Regions from separate parts of the Streptomyces sp. NPDC092045 genome, predicted to be linked through region 2. Evidence: riboswitches for the same ligand, from Rfam matches in the RefSeq annotation. Region 2 holds a riboswitch; the other holds the start of a gene.
What was found. Region 2 has a riboswitch for S-adenosylmethionine ahead of ACIQKA_RS07595 (aminotransferase class V-fold PLP-dependent enzyme). Riboswitches for the same ligand answer to the same signal wherever they lie in the genome.
Positions count from the first base shown of each region.

Region 1: it holds a riboswitch for S-adenosylmethionine, as region 2 does, so the genes downstream of both, thrC (threonine synthase) here and ACIQKA_RS07595 (aminotransferase class V-fold PLP-dependent enzyme) in region 2, are expected to answer to the same signal.

Region 1 covers NZ_JBIVSC010000016.1:131,007-139,216, forward strand. Annotated here, with positions in the region: gene ACIQKA_RS27510 (ABC transporter substrate-binding protein) at 1-811, shown strand, start outside; gene ACIQKA_RS27515 (DUF3263 domain-containing protein) at 824-1,096, shown strand; gene otsB (trehalose-phosphatase) at 1,147-1,989, shown strand; gene ACIQKA_RS27525 (dehydrogenase) at 2,052-2,297, opposite strand; gene ACIQKA_RS27530 (trehalose-6-phosphate synthase) at 2,343-3,704, opposite strand; gene ACIQKA_RS27535 (hypothetical protein) at 3,808-4,074, opposite strand; gene ACIQKA_RS27540 (glucosyl-3-phosphoglycerate synthase) at 4,113-5,054, opposite strand; SAM riboswitch class I at 5,204-5,348, shown strand; gene thrC (threonine synthase) at 5,366-6,652, shown strand; gene ACIQKA_RS27550 (MoaD/ThiS family protein) at 6,752-7,030, shown strand; gene ACIQKA_RS27555 (cold-shock protein) at 7,443-7,646, shown strand; gene groL (chaperonin GroEL) at 8,023-8,210, shown strand, end outside.
Region 2 covers NZ_JBIVSC010000002.1:179,494-187,703, reverse strand. Annotated here, with positions in the region: gene ACIQKA_RS07620 (heme-copper oxidase subunit III) at 1-121, shown strand, start outside; gene ACIQKA_RS07615 (c-type cytochrome) at 196-1,005, shown strand; gene ACIQKA_RS07610 (Rieske 2Fe-2S domain-containing protein) at 1,002-2,054, shown strand; gene ACIQKA_RS07605 (cytochrome bc complex cytochrome b subunit) at 2,051-3,676, shown strand; gene trpD (anthranilate phosphoribosyltransferase) at 3,811-4,875, shown strand; SAM riboswitch class IV at 4,962-5,078, shown strand; gene ACIQKA_RS07595 (aminotransferase class V-fold PLP-dependent enzyme) at 5,287-6,723, shown strand; gene ACIQKA_RS07590 (Lrp/AsnC family transcriptional regulator) at 6,795-7,076, opposite strand; gene ACIQKA_RS07585 (rhomboid family intramembrane serine protease) at 7,073-7,807, opposite strand; gene ACIQKA_RS07580 (hypothetical protein) at 7,967-8,209, shown strand.

The sequences.
Region 1 (8,210 bases), on a different contig from region 2:
CTTCTACAACAAGGCCCTCTTCGCGCAGGCCGGCATCAAGCCGCCCACCACCTGGGACGAGCTGGCCGAGGCCGCCGGGAAGCTCAAGAAGGAGGGCGTCCGCACCCCCTTCGCACTGCCGCTGGGCCCCGAGGAGGCCCAGGCCGAGGCCATGATGTGGCTGCTCGCGGGCGAGGGCGGCTGGACCGACGCCACCGACCACTACGCGGTCGACTCCGAGGCCAACGTGCGCACCTTCGAGTGGCTCCGCACGAACCTCGTCGGCAAGGACCTCACCGGCCCCGTCGCCCCCGGCAAGCTCAACCGCAAGGCCGCCTTCACCGCCTTCGCGAACGGCGAGGTCGGCATGCTCAACGGCCACCCCTCGCTCCTCAAGGAGGCCGCGAAGAAGGGCGTCGAGGTCGGCCAGGTTCCGCTCCCCGGCGCCGACGGCCCGAGCCGGACCTCCATGGGCGTCGCCGACTGGATCATGGGCTTCAAGCAGAACGGCCACCGCAAGGAGATCGGCGACTTCCTCAACTTCGCCTTCAACGACGACAACGTCCTGAAGTTCGCCGGGGACAACGACCTGCTGCCGGTCACCGTCAGCGCCTCCGGCCGCATGGAGGCCGACCCCGAGCACGCCAACCTGCACGTCTTCCTCAAGGTCCTCCCCGACGCGCAGCTCCCGCCGGTCGGCAAGACCTCGTGGGCCAAGGTCAGCGAGAACGTCAAGCAGAACATCGGCAAGGCCGTCGTCCCGAACGGGCGTCCCGCCGAGGTCCTGGGCTCGATCGGACGCGTGGCGACGGCGGCGGAGGCCGCCGAGTAATAAGTTGGTCCTATGAGCGAGGACCGGGAAGCGACGCAGGGTGAGGGCGGCGGGGGCCCCGCCGCCCTCACCGAGCAGGAGCAGGCCCTCCTCGCCGTCGAGCGCCGCTCCTGGCCGGGCCCCGGCGCCAAGGAGCGGGCCGTCCGCGAGGGCCTCGGCCTCTCCCCGACGCGCTACTACCAGCTCCTCAACGCGCTCCTCGACGACCCGCGCGCCCTGGCCCACGACCCGGTGACGGTCAACCGGCTGCGCCGGGTGCGCGAGCAGCGCCAGCGCAGGAGGTGAGCGCGGAAGCGGGGAGGTAGGCGCGGCGCTCCGTGGGTAGGGTCGGAAGCATGGTCAACAGCCTTCCGCACCCGACCACGTCCGCCGGCCGCGACGGCCTGGCCGCGATCCTCGCGCGGCCGGAGGAGACCGTCGTCGCCCTCGACTTCGACGGGACGCTCGCCGACATCGTCCCCGACCCCGAGTCGGCCCGCGCCCACCCCGGCGCGGTGGCCGCCCTCGCGGCCCTCGCGCCCCGGGTCGCCTCCGTCGCCGTGGTGACCGGCCGGCCCGCCGGGGTCGCCGTCCGCCACGGCGGCTTCGCCGGCGTCCCCGGCCTGGAGCACCTGGTCGTCCTCGGCCACTACGGCGCCGAACGCTGGGACGCCGTCACCGGCACGGTCCGGGCCGCCCCCGTCCCCCCGGGCGTGGCCGCCGTCCGCGCCGAGCTGCCCGGCTTCCTCGACCGGGCCGGGGCGTGGCAGGGCGTGTGGATCGAGGAGAAGGGCCGCGCGCTCGCGGTCCACACCCGCAGGGCCACGGACCCGGAGGGCGCCTTCGAGGCGCTCAAGGGCCCCCTCGCCGACCTGGCCGCCGAACACGGCCTCGTCCTGGAGCCCGGCCGGATGGTCCTGGAGCTGCGGCCCCCGGGCATGGACAAGGGCGTGGCGCTCGCCGCGTACGTACGCGAGACGGGCGCGGGTGCCGTGCTCTACGCGGGCGACGACCTGGGCGACCTGCCCGCCTTCGCCGCCGTGGAGAAGCTCCGCTCCGACGGCACGCCCGGCCTCCTGGTCTGCAGCGGCTCCGGCGAGGTCCCGGAACTCTCCGACCGCGGCGACCTCGCGGTCCCGGGCCCGACGGGCGTGGTGGACTTCCTGACGTCCCTGGCGGAGGCGGTGCGGGGGGACTGACCGGGCCCGCACACACGGAGGCGAGGGGGCGCGGGGGTCTCGTACGGGCACGGGCGGGCCCGTCAGCGTTCCCCCGCCAGCAGGTCGATCACGCCCGTCAGGTCCTCCTCGCCGCCGCCCGGGGCCGGGCGGCGGCGCATCAGGGTGAAGCAGGGGGTGAGCAGCTCCGGGCCGACGCCCTGTTGTTCGGCCGTGTTCGGGAAGGTCCGGACGCCCGCGACCTGCACGGCGAGGCGGGAGGCGACGCCGGCGGTGTAGTCGCCGCTCGCGAGCTGCCGGGCGGTCTGTCCGACCGACGGGCCCGCCATCGCCGTGAGCCGGTCCCGGGGACGGCGGCACCCGGTCGCCGGTCCCTACGCGGGGTTCCCGAGCGCCTCCAGCTGGCTCAGGAACCAGCGCTGCGGGGGCAGGGCCGTCGCCGCCGTCGCCAGGCGCTTCGTGCGGTCGGCGCGTTCGGGGCGGGGCATCGTGAGGGCGGCGTGGAGCGCCTCGGCGGTCTCCGAGACGTCGTACGGGTTCACCGTGAGGGCGTCCTCGCGCAGTTCCTCGTACGCGCCCGCCTCCCGCGAGAGGACCAGCGCGCAGCCCTCCTCCGAGACCACTGGTATCTCCTTGGCCACCAGGTTCATGCCGTCGCGGACCGGGTTCACCAGGGCCACGTCCGCGAGGCGGTAGGCCGCCAGGGAGCGGGTGAAGTCGTCCTTCACCGAGACCAGGACCGGCGTCCAGTCCTCCGTGCCGAACTCGGCGTTGATCTCCTCCGCCAGGGCCGCCACCGCGGTCGTGTACGAGCGGTAGACCTCCAGGTCCTGGCGGGAGGGGTACGCCGACGCCAGGTGCACCACCCGGCCCCGCCACTCCGGGCGGGTGGTCAGGAGCTCGCGGTAGGCGAGCAGGCCGCGCAGGATGTTCTTCGACAGCTCGGTGCGGTCCACGCGGACGATGGTCTTCCGGTCGCCGACCTCGGCCCGCAGCTCCGCCAGCCGCTCGTCCACCGCCGGCCGGTGCGCGAGCGCCCGCAGCTCCTCGGCGTCGACGCCCAGCGGATACACCGCGACGCGCGTCCCGGTGCCCTTCGTGTCCGCGCCGGCCGCGAACGCCTCGGCCCAGGCCGACGTGTGGAAGCCCAGCTCGTCCGCGCCGAGCATCCCCCACAGCAGCTCCTCGCGGATGTCGTCCGGCAGCATCCGCAGGTACGCGGGGGACGCCCACGGGGTGTGGGTGAAGTGCGCGATCCGCAGGTCCGGGCGGAGCTCGCGGAGCTGCCCGGGGACCAGGGCCAGGTGGTAGTCCTGCACCAGGACCGCCGCCCCCTCGTCCGCCGCCCCGGCCAGCGCCTCCGCGAAGGCGCGGTTGTAGGCGCGGTACGACTCCCAGCGGCGCCGGAACTCCGCGTCGTACACGGGCTCGCGCGGGATGTCGTACAGGTGGTGGTGCAGGAACCACAGCACCGAGTTCGCGATGCCGTTGTACGCGTCCGCGTACACGTCGGGATCGATGTCCAGCATCCGCACGCCGGGCTCCCCGACCCCGCGCCGGACCGCCTCCCGGTCGCCCTCGCCGAGGGCCGCGCACACCCACACGCTGTCCTGCGAGGAGACGGCGCTCAGGCCGGAGACCAGACCGCCGCCGCCCCTGCGGGCGTCGAGCGAGCCGTCCTCGCCGAGCACGTACGAGACCGGTCCCCTGTTGGATGCCACGAGCACAGTAGCCATGTGGCGAACCTAGCCCGTCCCGTAAACGCTCAAACGTACGTATACAAGACGGGGGGATCCGGCCACGGAGGGTGAGCGGGAACCGGGCGGGGCCCGGTGGCGCTCACAGGTCGGTGCGGTCGCGCAGGGCCGCCCTCGCCACCAGGCCCGTCGCCGCGAGCGCCGTCACCAGGCCGCCGAGCAGCCAGAGGCGTTCCTCGCCGTCCCGGGCCGGCGCCGGGCCGACCGTCCTCCCCGGCGCGCCCGGCGCCGGGGAGACGTGGACGGGGCCCGGCGGCACGGGGGCGGCGCCCGCCGGGACGGCCAGGAGCGAGGCCGTCGCCATGCTCGTCACCGCCAGCATCCTGCTCGCACCTCGCCTGAAGCCCATGGAAGATGAATGTATGCAGAGCGGACCATAAGGTGGCGTTACGCCACGCGGCGCCGCGCGTACTCCGCGATCTCCGCCATCGGCGGCCGCTCCTCCGTGTCCACCGCGTACGTCCGCGGCTCGAAGCCCCGCTCGCCCCGTTCGAACTGGGTCAGCCACGGCCGCACCATGTGCCCCCGCGACAGCCTCAGCTGCGCCGTCCGGTAGATCGCCGCCGCCATCCGGCCGAGCGCGTGCCCGTCCTGGTGCCGGTGCCTGCGGACGCCCACGTCCACCTGCGCGAGCCCGTCCAGGCCCACCGTGTGCAGCGCGTCCACGAGCAGGCCCAGCTCCACTCCGTAACCGACCGGGAAGGGCAGTCGCTCCAGGAGCGAGCGGCGGGCCGCGTATTCGCCGCCGAGCGGCTGCACGAAGCCGGCCAGCCGCGGCCAGTGCAGATTGAGCAGCGGGCGCGCCACCAGTTCCGTCACCCGGCCGCCCTGACCGGGAGCGCCGTCCAGCGGCCGGTCGTACATCGCCTTGACGAGGTCCACGTCCGGGTCGGTCAGGAGCGGGCCCACGATCCCCGTCACGAAGTCCGCGGAGAAGTCCCGCAGGTCCGCGTCCACGAAGCACACGACGTCCCCGCTCGTCACCATCAGTGACCGCCACAGGACCTCGCCCTTGCCGGGCGCGGCCGGTATCCGGGGGAGCACGTCGTCGCGCGCCACCACCCGCGCCCCGGCCGCCGCCGCGACCTCCGCCGTGCGGTCCGTGGAGCCCGAGTCGAGGACCACCAGCTCGTCGACGAGCGGCACCGCCTCCGACATCAGCTCGCGGCGGATCACGGCCACGATGTCCCCGACGGTCGCCTCCTCGTTCAGCGCCGGCAGCACCACGCTGACTGTCGTCGCACGCTTGGCGGCGAGGATCCGCTCCAGCGGCCGGTCCGCCACGGACCAGGACCGCCGGGACAGCCAGCGCTCCACCTCTTCCAGCACGTGATCTCCATCTCGCGGTTCGGACGGGCCGTCCAAGCGCCCGTGCCTTCGGTTACAGTCTTGAACAACGCAGCGACCCCGCGCACATCGGGGTGGCGTACGCGTCGGAGCGCAGGAACGAAAGTCCGGCCCTCCCCACAATCGAATACCGCTCATCCAGAGGGGCAGAGGGAAACGGCCCGTTGAAGCCCCGGCAACCCTCCAGTCGGTCACTCGTCATCCAGCGAGGTCCCCGGCTAGGGAAGGTGCCAAATCCGTCTCATGGCGAAAAATTCGTCATGGGAAAGATGAGGAGAAAGGGCCTCGCCTCCATGGCTGTACAGACCGTCGCACCCGCCACCACCGTCGACCTCGGTCCCGCGTCCGGGCTCTCCTGTCGCGAATGCGGTGAAGTCTTCGCACTCGGCCCGATCTTCGCCTGCGAACTCTGTTTCGGACCGCTCGAAGTCGCGTACGACCTCCCCGCCGGCGACCCCGAGGAGCTGCGGAAGCGCATCGAGGCCGGCCCCGCCAGCATCTGGCGCTACGCCCCCCTCCTGCCCGTCCCCGCCGACGTCGCCGAGAAGCCGAACCTGAACCCCGGCTGGACCCCGCTCGTCAAGGCCGACAACCTGGCCCGCGAGATCGGCGTCGCCCCCGGGAAGCTCTTCGTCAAGGACGACTCCGGCAACCCGACCCACTCCTTCAAGGACCGGGTCGTCGCCCAGGCCATCGAGGCCGCCCGCGCCTTCGGCTTCACCACCCTCTCCTGCTCCTCCACCGGCAACCTGGCCGGCGCCGTCGGCGCCGCCGCCGCCCGCGCCGGCTTCCGCTCCTGCGTGTTCATCCCGCACGACCTGGAGCAGGGCAAGGTCGTCATGGCCGGCGTCTACGGCGGCGACCTGGTCGCCATCGAGGGCAACTACGACGACGTCAACCGCTTCTGCTCGGAGCTCATCGGCGACCCGCTCGGCGAGGGCTGGGGCTTCGTGAACGTCAACCTGCGCCCGTACTACGGCGAGGGCTCCAAGACGCTCGCGTACGAGATCTGCGAGCAGCTCGGCTGGGTCATCCCCGACCAGCTCGTCATCCCGATCGCCTCCGGCTCCCAGCTCACCAAGATCGACAAGGGCCTCCAGGAGCTCGTCAGGCTGGGCCTCGTCGAGGACAAGCCGTACAAGATCTTCGGCGCCCAGGCCGAGGGCTGCTCCCCGGTGTCCGCCGCCTTCAAGGCCGGGCACGACGTCGTGCGGCCCCAGAAGCCGAACACGATCGCCAAGTCGCTCGCCATCGGCAACCCGGCCGACGGCCCGTACGTCCTCGACATCGCCCGCCGCACCGGCGGCGCCGTGGAGGACGTGAACGACGAGCAGGTCGTCGACGCGATCAAGCTGCTCGCGCGGACCGAGGGGATCTTCGCCGAGACCGCGGGCGGCGTGACCGTCGGCGTCGCGCGCAAGCTGGTGGAGAACGGCCTCATCGACCCGGAGCTCACCACAGTCGTCCTCAACACCGGCGACGGGCTCAAGACCCTGGACGCGGTGGCCGACACCTCTCAGGCGACCGCCACCATCCGACCGAGCCTGGACGCGTTCCGCGACGCCGGACTGGCCCGCTGATCCCCTCGGCGGGCCGCCCCTCCGGCGGCCCGCCGGCCTCCTCGGCGCCCGCCGGTCCCCCAGGCCCCGGTCCCCGGTTTCCCGAAAGGTACGTAAGTCATGGCCGTGAACGTCCGCATCCCCACCATCCTCCGCACCTACACCGGCGGCCGGGCCGAGGTCCAGGCCGAGGGCGCGACCCTCGCCGAGGTCATCGCGGACCTGGAGAAGAACCACACGGGCATCGCCGCCCGCGTCCTGGACGACCAGGGCAAGCTGCGCCGCTTCGTGAACGTCTACGTGAACGACGACGACGTGCGCTTCGAGCAGGGCCTGGAGACGGCCACCCCGGCCGGTTCGGGCGTCTCGATCATCCCGGCGGTCGCCGGCGGCTGCTGAGCCGTATCCGGCGAGCGGTTCCCGTTGTCCCGACTTTCTTGAATTGCCCCTTCCGCGTCCATAAGCGGAAGGGGCAATTCTGCATGGTTGAGCGCGGTAGGGTTGGGGAAGTCCCCTCCGCTGCTCCTGCCGGGCGCATATGAAATCGCGCCTCGACCTGACAAGAAGCAGTCAAACTGTGTGCGCGTTGTGTACCTTCTGCGCGCTTTGCCGGGCCCGACTTGCCCCGCGATTCAAGGGAACCTCCCCAATTCTCCTTTCCGCGCCGCCCAGAATTCTCGCCCGAATGGCCTGTTGCACAGGGCAGTTGGACAGATACATTCAGCGGCGGTCGACGCGTTCCGGCGCAGGGTCTGACCCGGGGTTCGTGAAGTGCGGCCCCGCGCAAGGGCCAGTAATAGGGGAGTTGGGCATGGCTCAGGGCACCGTCAAGTGGTTCAACGCGGAGAAGGGCTACGGCTTCATCGCGGTCGACGGTGGTGCGGATGTTTTCGTCCACTACAGCGCGATCCAGATGGATGGCTACCGCAGCCTCGAAGAGGGGCAGCGGGTCGAGTTCGAGATCTCGCAGGGCCAGAAGGGTCCGCAGGCGGACATGGTCAAGCTCGCCGTCTGAGCGCGGCGCGATCGGCCAGCGACGCAACGCCGTCGAGGGGCCCGCATCCCTGAGGGGACGCGGGCCCCTCGCGCGTTCCCGGATGCCCCCGCGCCCCGGTGCGGCCCCGCTCCCGGGACGGCCCTCCGGGCGCCCCTCCCGACCCCCGGAGCCCAGTGCCCCCTTCCCGAAACCCGAGAGTCGCTTGCACTCTCCTAGGTCGAGTGCTAATCATTGGCGTTAGCACTCGGCAGGTGAGAGTGCTACGAGGATCGGGCAGACGAGGCCGCCGGCCGGGTGGGGCAAGGAACCACACGGACACGCGGAGGCCGTCCGTCGCGGGCGTCGGCGCGGTCCTGGAGCGTTATCCACCCCATGTCCGGGAGGACCACTTCACATGGCCAAGATCATCGCGTTCGACGAGGAGGCCCGGCGCGGTCTCGAGCGCGGCATGAACCAGCTCGCTGACGCCGTCAAGGTCACCCTCGGCCCCAAGGGCCGCAACGTCGTCCTCGAGAAGAAGTGGGGCGCCCCCACGATCACCAACGATGGTGTCTCCATCGCCAAGGAGATCGAGCTCGAGGA
Region 2 (8,210 bases):
GTACGCCGCCAAGAGGTTCACTCACGAGCAGGCAACCGCCGCCATCGTCGTGTCCTACTACTGGCACTTCGTCGATGTCGTCTGGATCGGCCTCTTCGCCACGATCTACATGATCAAGTAATCGGTCCCGCCGACACGGCGGACCGAGACATCCAGCAAGCATCGACGCAGAAGATCCTGACACCGGGGTAATCCGTGAAAAAGCTCTCCGCACGACGACGCCATCCGCTGGCGGCGGTCGTCGTCCTACTTCTCGCGCTGGCGGCCACGGGGGGGCTGTACGCCGCGTTCGCGCCCGCGGGCACGGCGAAGGCCGATGAAACCGCCCAGTCCCTCGCCATCGAGGAGGGCAAGAAGCTCTACTCCGTCGGCTGCGCCAGCTGCCACGGAACCGGCGGTCAGGGCACCACTGACGGCCCCTCCCTCGTAGGCGTCGGTTCGGCCTCCGTGGACTTCCAGGTCGGCACGGGCCGCATGCCGGCCCAGCAGCCGGGCGCCCAGGTCCCGAAGAAGAAGAACATCTACTCGCAGGCCGAGATCGACCAGCTCGCCGCGTACATCGCCTCCCTCGGCGCCGGCCCGATCACGCCGACCGGGAAGCAGTACGACCCCGCGGGCGCCGACGCCGCCAAGGGCGGCGAGCTGTTCCGCACCAACTGTGCCCAGTGCCACAACTTCACCGGTGAGGGCGGCGCGCTGACGCACGGCAAGTACGCCCCGAGCCTCGAAGGCGTGAGCCCGAAGCACCTCTACGAGGCCATGCAGACCGGCCCGCAGAACATGCCCTCCTTCCCGGACACCACCATGCCGGAGCAGCAGAAGAGGGACATCATCGCGTACGTCCAGGCCGTCAACAGCGAGAAGTCCGACAACCCGGGCGGTCTCTCGCTCGGTGGCCTCGGCCCCGTCAGCGAGGGCCTGTTCGCCTGGGTCTTCGGTCTGGGCGCGCTGATCGCAGTTGCCGTCTGGGTCGCGGCCCACACCGCTAAGGCCAAGAAGTCATGAGTAGCCAAGAGATTTCAGAAGAGAACCTGCCGGCAGGGCAGGACACCGCGCACGGCGCGGTGAAGGTCGCCGACGACCCGTTCGCCGACCCGGGCCTTCCGCCCCACAAGCCCCGCATCCAGGACATCGACGAGCGGGCCGCCCGTCGGTCCGAGCGCGCGGTCGCCTTCATGTTCACGCTGTCGATGCTGGCCACCGTCGGCTTCATCGCCTCGTACGTGATCTTCCCGGTCGACAAGATCGTGTACATCTGGCCCTTCGGCCGGGTGTCCGCGCTCAACTTCGCCCTGGGTCTGACCCTCGGCGCGGCCCTCTTCTTCATCGGCGCGGGCGCGGTCCACTGGGCCCGCACCCTGATGTCCGACGTCGAGGTCGCCGACGAGCGTCACCCGATCGAGGCGTCGCCCGAGGTCAAGGCGCAGGTCATGGCGGACTTCGCGGCCGGCGCCGCCGAGTCCGGCATCGGCCGCCGCAAGCTCATCCGCAACACGATGTTCGGCGCGCTGTCGCTCGTGCCGCTCTCCGGCATCGTCCTGCTGCGCGACATGGGCCCGCTGCCCGAGAAGAAGCTCCGGACCACCCTGTGGGCCAAGGGCAAGCAGCTCATCAACATGAACACCCACGAGCCGCTGCGTCCCGAGGACGTCGCGGTCGGTTCGCTGACCTTCGCGATGCCCGAGGGCCTCTCGGAGCACGACCACCACTTCCAGACCGAGATCGCCAAGGCCGCCCTGATGATCGTCCGGATCCAGCCGGAGGACATCAAGGACAAGCGCGAGCTCGAGTGGTCGCACGAGGGCATCGTCGCGTTCTCGAAGATCTGCACCCACGTGGGCTGCCCGATCTCCCTGTACGAGCAGCAGACGCACCACGTCCTCTGCCCGTGCCACCAGTCCACCTTCGACCTCTCCGACGGCGCCCGCGTCATCTTCGGCCCGGCCGGTCACGCCCTTCCGCAGCTGCGGATCGGCGTGAACGACAAGGGCTTCCTGGAGGCGCTCGGCGACTTCGACGAGCCCGTCGGTCCTGCCTTCTGGGAGCGCGGATGAGCACCGTGACGGATACGAGCAAGAAGGCGCCCGCCGGTGAGCGGGTCGCCGACTGGGCCGACGGCCGCCTGGGGATCTACACGCTGGCCAAGGCCAACATGCGGAAGATCTTCCCGGACCACTGGTCCTTCATGCTGGGCGAGATCTGCCTCTACAGCTTCATCATCATCATCCTGACGGGCGTCTACCTGACGATGTTCTTCCACCCGTCGATGAACGAGGTGGAGTACGCCGGACCGTACGTCCCGCTCCAGGGACAGCTCATGTCCGAGGCGTTCAACTCGACGATGCACATCTCGTTCGAGGTGCGCGGCGGTCTGCTCATCCGGCAGATCCACCACTGGGCGGCGCTGATCTTCCTCGCCGGCATGTTCGTGCACATGATGCGCGTCTTCTTCACGGGCGCGTTCCGCAAGCCGCGCGAGATCAACTGGCTGTTCGGCTTCCTGCTGTTCTTCCTGGGCATGTTCACCGGCTTCACCGGTTACTCGCTCCCGGACGACCTGCTCTCCGGCACCGGTGTCCGCTTCATGCAGGGCGCGATCCTGTCCGTGCCGATCGTCGGCACGTACCTCTCGATGTTCCTGTTCGGCGGGGAGTTCCCCGGCGGTGACTTCGTCGCCCGGTTCTACTCGGCGCACGTGCTGCTGCTGCCCGGCATCATGCTGGGCCTGATGGTCGCCCACCTCATCCTGGTGTTCGTCCACAAGCACACGCAGTTCGAGGGCCCCGGCCGCACGAACAAGAACGTCGTCGGCATGCCGCTGCTGCCCGTGTACATGGCGAAGGCCGGAGGCTTCTTCTTCCTGGTCTTCGGCGTCATCGCGGTCATCGCGGCGATCGCCTCGATCAACCCGATCTGGGCGCTCGGCCCGTACCGCCCGGACCAGGTGTCCACCGGCGCCCAGCCCGACTGGTACATGGGCTTCGCCGAGGGCCTGATCCGCGTCATGCCCGGCTGGGAGATCAACCTCTGGGGCCACACGCTCGTCCTGGGCGTGATGATCCCGCTGGCGATCTTCCCGGCGGTGCTCGCCGCGATCGCGGTCTACCCGTTCATCGAGTCCTGGATCACCGGCGACAAGCGCGAGCACCACATCGCGCAGCGCCCGCGCAACGCTCCGACGCGCACCGCCTTCGGCGTCGCCTGGATCACCGCGTACATGGTCATGCTCGTGGGTGGTGGAAACGACCTCTGGGCGACCCACTTCCACCTGTCGATCAACTCGATCACCTGGTTCGTGCGGATCTTCTTCTTCCTCGGCCCGGTCATCGCGTTCGTCGTCACCAAGCGGATCTGCCTCGGCCTCCAGCGCCGCGACAAGGAGAAGGTGCTGCACGGCCGCGAGTCGGGCATCATCAAGCGCCTGCCGCACGGTGAGTTCGTCGAGGTCCACGAGCCGCTCAGCCAGGGCGAGCTGCACCGCCTCACGGCGCACGAGCAGTACGCGCCCGCCGAGCTGCCGCCGGCCGTCGACGAGAACGGCGTCGAGCGGAAGGTCGGCCGCATGGAGAAGCTGCGGGTCAAGCTGAACAAGGGCTACTACGGCGAGGACAGCCAGATCGCCAAGCCCACCGTCGAGGAGTACAAGGAGATCCAGAGCGGCCACGGCCACCACTGATCGCCCGACTCCCCGACTTCCCGAGAAGTCGCCACGGCGAGAGCCCCGTCCATTCGATGGACGGGGCTCTTTGCCGTCCCCGGGGGTCGATAGGGTGGGGCCGTATCCGTACGCGATGACGATCAGGAGCCGCCATGAGCGCCGCGACCCCCGCTGGAGGACCTACCACGGCGGGCCGCTCCTGGCCCGTCGTCCTGGACGGTCTGCTGACCGGCCGCGACCAGAGCGCCGAGGACACCGCCTGGGCCATGGACCGCATCCTGCGCGGCGAGGCCACCGACGCGCAGATCGCCGGCTTCGCGGTCGCCCTGCGCGCCAAGGGCGAGACCGTCGAGGAGATCTCCGGCCTCGTCCGGACGATGTACGAGCACGCCAACACGATCGAGGTCCCCGGCCCCTCCGTCGACATCGTCGGCACCGGCGGCGACGGCGCCAAGACCGTCAACATCTCCACCATGTCCGCGATCGTGGTCGCCGGCACCGGCGCCAAGGTCGTCAAGCACGGCAACCGGGCGGCCTCCTCCGCCTCCGGCGCCTCCGACGTCCTGGAGAAGCTCGGCGTCAACCTGGAGCTGACCCCGCGCCGGGTCGCCGAGGTCGCCGGGGAGGCGGGCATCACCTTCTGCTTCGCGGTGAAGTTCCACCCGGCGCTGCGGCACGTCGCCGCCGCCCGCAAGGAGCTCGGCATCCGGACCACCTTCAACTTCCTCGGTCCGCTCACCAACCCGGCCCGCGTCCGGGCCCAGGCGACCGGCGTCGCCGACGCCCGGATGGCCCCGATCATGGCCGGGGTGCTCGCCGAGCGCGGCTCCTCCGCCCTGGTCTTCCGCGGCGACGACGGGCTGGACGAGCTGACCACCACGGCCACCTCGCGGGTCTGGGTGGTCCGGGACGGCTCGGTGCGCGAGGAGGCCTTCGACCCCCGGGACGTGGGCATCGACCTGGTGCCCGTGGAGGCGCTGCGCGGCGCGGACGCCTCGTACAACGCCGACGTGGCCCGCCGGCTGCTCGCGGGGGAGACCGGCCCGGTGCGGGACGCGGTGCTGCTCAACTCGGCGGCGGCGCTCACGGCCCTCGAACCGGGGGACGGCACCCTGGTGGAGCGGATCCGCGCCGGCATCGCGAAGGCCGCCGAGGCGATCGACTCCGGCGCCGCCCGCCGGACGCTGGAGCGCTGGATCGCCGTCAGCAACGCGTAGCCCTCCGGCCCTTCGCCACGAGACCCCGGTCCAGCATGCGGACCGGGGTCTTGCGCATCGGCGATCATGTGGCAGGATTCTCTTCAGGTCACGAGTGACAGCGTTTTGGCCCCGGCTTGCTGTCCGGCAACCCTCCGTCCGTGGCGGGGTGCCCCGGGTGATGACCAGGCCGTAGGCAGCGAGGTCTACGGCAAGCGCGGACCCCTCGAACACCAGGGGTCCTGGTCTCTCGAGGAGCTTTTTCCGTGAGCAAGCGAATGCGATAGGGCGAGTCCGCCCCTTCTTCACCCTCGGATCAGGGTCCCTTTCGCGTACCCCCACGTCTTCCGAGGCCTCACCCGTACCCCGCCGTGTCCGGCCGCGTACGGGATCACCGAAGCCATTCCGCACCGCCCGCCGGGAGATACCGCCATGTCCGCACGTCCTGACGCCGTCGCCACCACCGCTGCCACCGCCGTCGAGCCCGCCGTCACCGCCGTCGTCGAGACCGTCGCCACCGAGTCCGCCGACCCCTGCTGCGCCGCCCCGCTGCCCGTCCTCGGCCGGGACGTGACCGTCCCGCTCGTCACCGGCGGCGAGGTGACCTACGCGGCGCTCGACTACGCGGCCAGCGCCCCGGCCCTCCAGCGGGTGTGGGACGACGTCGCCGCGTACGCCCCGTACTACGGCAGCGTCCACCGCGGCGCCGGGTACCTCTCCCAGCTCTCCACCGACCTCTTCGAGAACAGCCGCGCCACCGTCGCCGAGTTCCTCGGCTGCCGCCCCGGCGACCAGGTCGTCTTCACCCGCTCCACCACCGACTCGCTCAACCTGCTCGCCGCCGCGGTCCCGGCCGGCTGCGAGGTCTTCGTCTTCGAGACCGAGCACCACGCCTCGCTGCTGCCCTGGCGGGACGCCCGGGTCACCTACCTCAACGCGCCCCGGACCCCGGCCCAGGCCGTCGAGACCCTGGAGCGGGCCCTGGCGGACCGCGACCCCCACGGCCCCGCCCTGGTCTGCGTCACCGGCGCCTCCAACGTCACCGGCGAGCTGTGGCCGGTCAAGGAGCTGGCCGCCGCCGCGCACGCCCACGGCGCCCGGATCGTGCTCGACGCCGCCCAGCTCGCGCCCCACCACCCGGTCTCCGTGGCCGAACTCGACGTGGACTGGGTCGCCTTCTCCGGGCACAAGCTGTACGCGCCCTTCGGCTCCGGCGTCCTCGCGGGCCGCGCCGACTGGCTCCAGGATTCCCAGCCCTACCTCGCGGGCGGCGGCGCCTCCCGCAAGGTGGCGCGTCGGGCCGACGGCGGTGTGGACGTGGAGTGGCACACCACCGCGGCCCGGCACGAGGCCGGTTCCCCGAACGTCATCGGGGTCTACTCGATCGCCTCCGCCTGCAAGGCCCTCGCCGAGGCCGGCTTCGACGCCCTCGTCGCCCGCGAGAACCACCTGATCGCCACGGTCCGCGCGGGCCTGGCCGAGGTCCCCGAGGTCCGGGTCCTCTCGCTCTTCGGCGACGACGCCCCCCGCGTCGGCGTCATCTCCTTCGTCGTGGAGGGCTGGAACAGCTCCCACTTCGCCGCCGCGCTCTCCGCCGAGTACGGCATCGGCGTCCGCGACGGCCTCTTCTGCGCCCACCCGCTGGTCCGCACCCTGCTCGGCAGCGACCCGCAGGACCCGGGCGAGTGCGGCGCCCCCGAGGCCGCGCCCGGCGAGCGCTCGCTCAACGCCATCCGGGTGAGCTTCGGCGCCGGCACGCCCGACGAGCACGTGGAGCGGTTCGTCAACGCCGTGAAGGAGCTCGTCCGGAACGGCGCCCGGTGGAAGTACCGCACCGAGGACGGCCGCTGCGTCCCCGACCGCGGCTGATCACTCACTCGTACGGGTGAAGGGGCCTCCCGACCGGGAGGCCCCTTCACCGTTTCCGCGCGCGGGGAGCCTCAGGACTCCAGGCCGATGGCGAAGGCCGCCTCCAGGTCGTGCTGCGAGTACGTGCGGAACGCGACGTGCGTGTCCGTGGCCTCGACGCCCGGGATCTTGCTGATGCTGCCGGGGATCACGTCCGCGAGGTCGTCGTGGCGCGGCACCCGGACCATGGCGATCAGGTCGTACGTGCCGGTCACCGAGAAGACCTCGCTGACGCTGTCGAGCGCCGCGATCGACTCGGCGATCTCGGGGATGCGGTCCACGCTGGTCTTGATGAGCACGATCGCGGTGATCACGGCTGGCTTTCTCCCTCGGTCGCCGCGGCTGGGGCCTTCACTCTATCCCCACCCCGGTGGCGCACCCAGGCGTAGACGAAGCCCAGCGCGAAGCCCACCACGTGGGCCAGATAGGCGACGCCGGGCCCCGCGCCCGCCGCCCGCGCGGCCATCCACTGGAGCGTGAACCAGAAGACGAGCACGATCCAGGCGGGGAAGCGCAGCGGCAGGAAGAAGAGGAAGGGGAAGAGGCTGGTGACCCGGGAGCGCGGGAAGAGGAAGAGGAAGGCCCCGAGCACCCCGGAGATCGCCCCCGACGCCCCGACGAGGGTCTGCTCGCTGTGGGCGTGCGCCGCCGCGTACCCGGCGAGGGCGAGGTAGCCGGTGCCCAGGTAGAAGAGGGCGAACCCGATCCGCCCCATGCGCTCCTCGGCCATCGCGCCGAAGACGTACAGGAAGAGCATGTTCCCCAGGAGGTGGAGCCAGCTCCCGTGGACGAAGAGCGCGGTGAACGGGGTGAGCAGGGCGCGCGGCTCACCGCCCATCAGCTCGGCGGGGACGACCCCCCAGCGCCGGAAGTACGAGCCCTGGGCCGCCAGGAGCGCGTCCCCCGTGCCGTGCGCCGGGTTCAGCGCGGAGACCGGACTGAAGAGGAAGAGGAGGCAGCAGGCGGCGATGAGCCCGTACGTCACCGAGGGGCCGCCGCGGGCGTCCCGCCAGGCACCGGTCACCGCGCTTCGCCAATCGATCACGGACAGATCATGGCGTACCGGCGGCGAACTGGACAGAGTGCCTCGCCGTGCCCCCGCCGAGCCGTGAGGCCGTAGGGTTGCGGGCAGTACGACCGCAGTTCGACGGCGCACCGCGGCTCCCGCACCTGAGTACCACGCAACAGGAAGAAGGACGGCTCGATGACGACGGTTCCCCTGCCGACCGCCGAGACCCGCTGGCGCTGCACGCTCTGCGGCAACCTCACCCGCTTCGACGTGACCCGCTCGTCCAAGGTCGTCGAGTACGTCCATCTGGACCTCGCCGGGGAGCCGACGGTCGAGGAGCGGCAGGTGGTCAGTGAGACCATCGAGTCGGTCCGCTGCCGCTGGTGCAACGCGGTGGACCAGATCGAGCTGGTGGACAGGCCGGGCGCCGCCTCCTGAG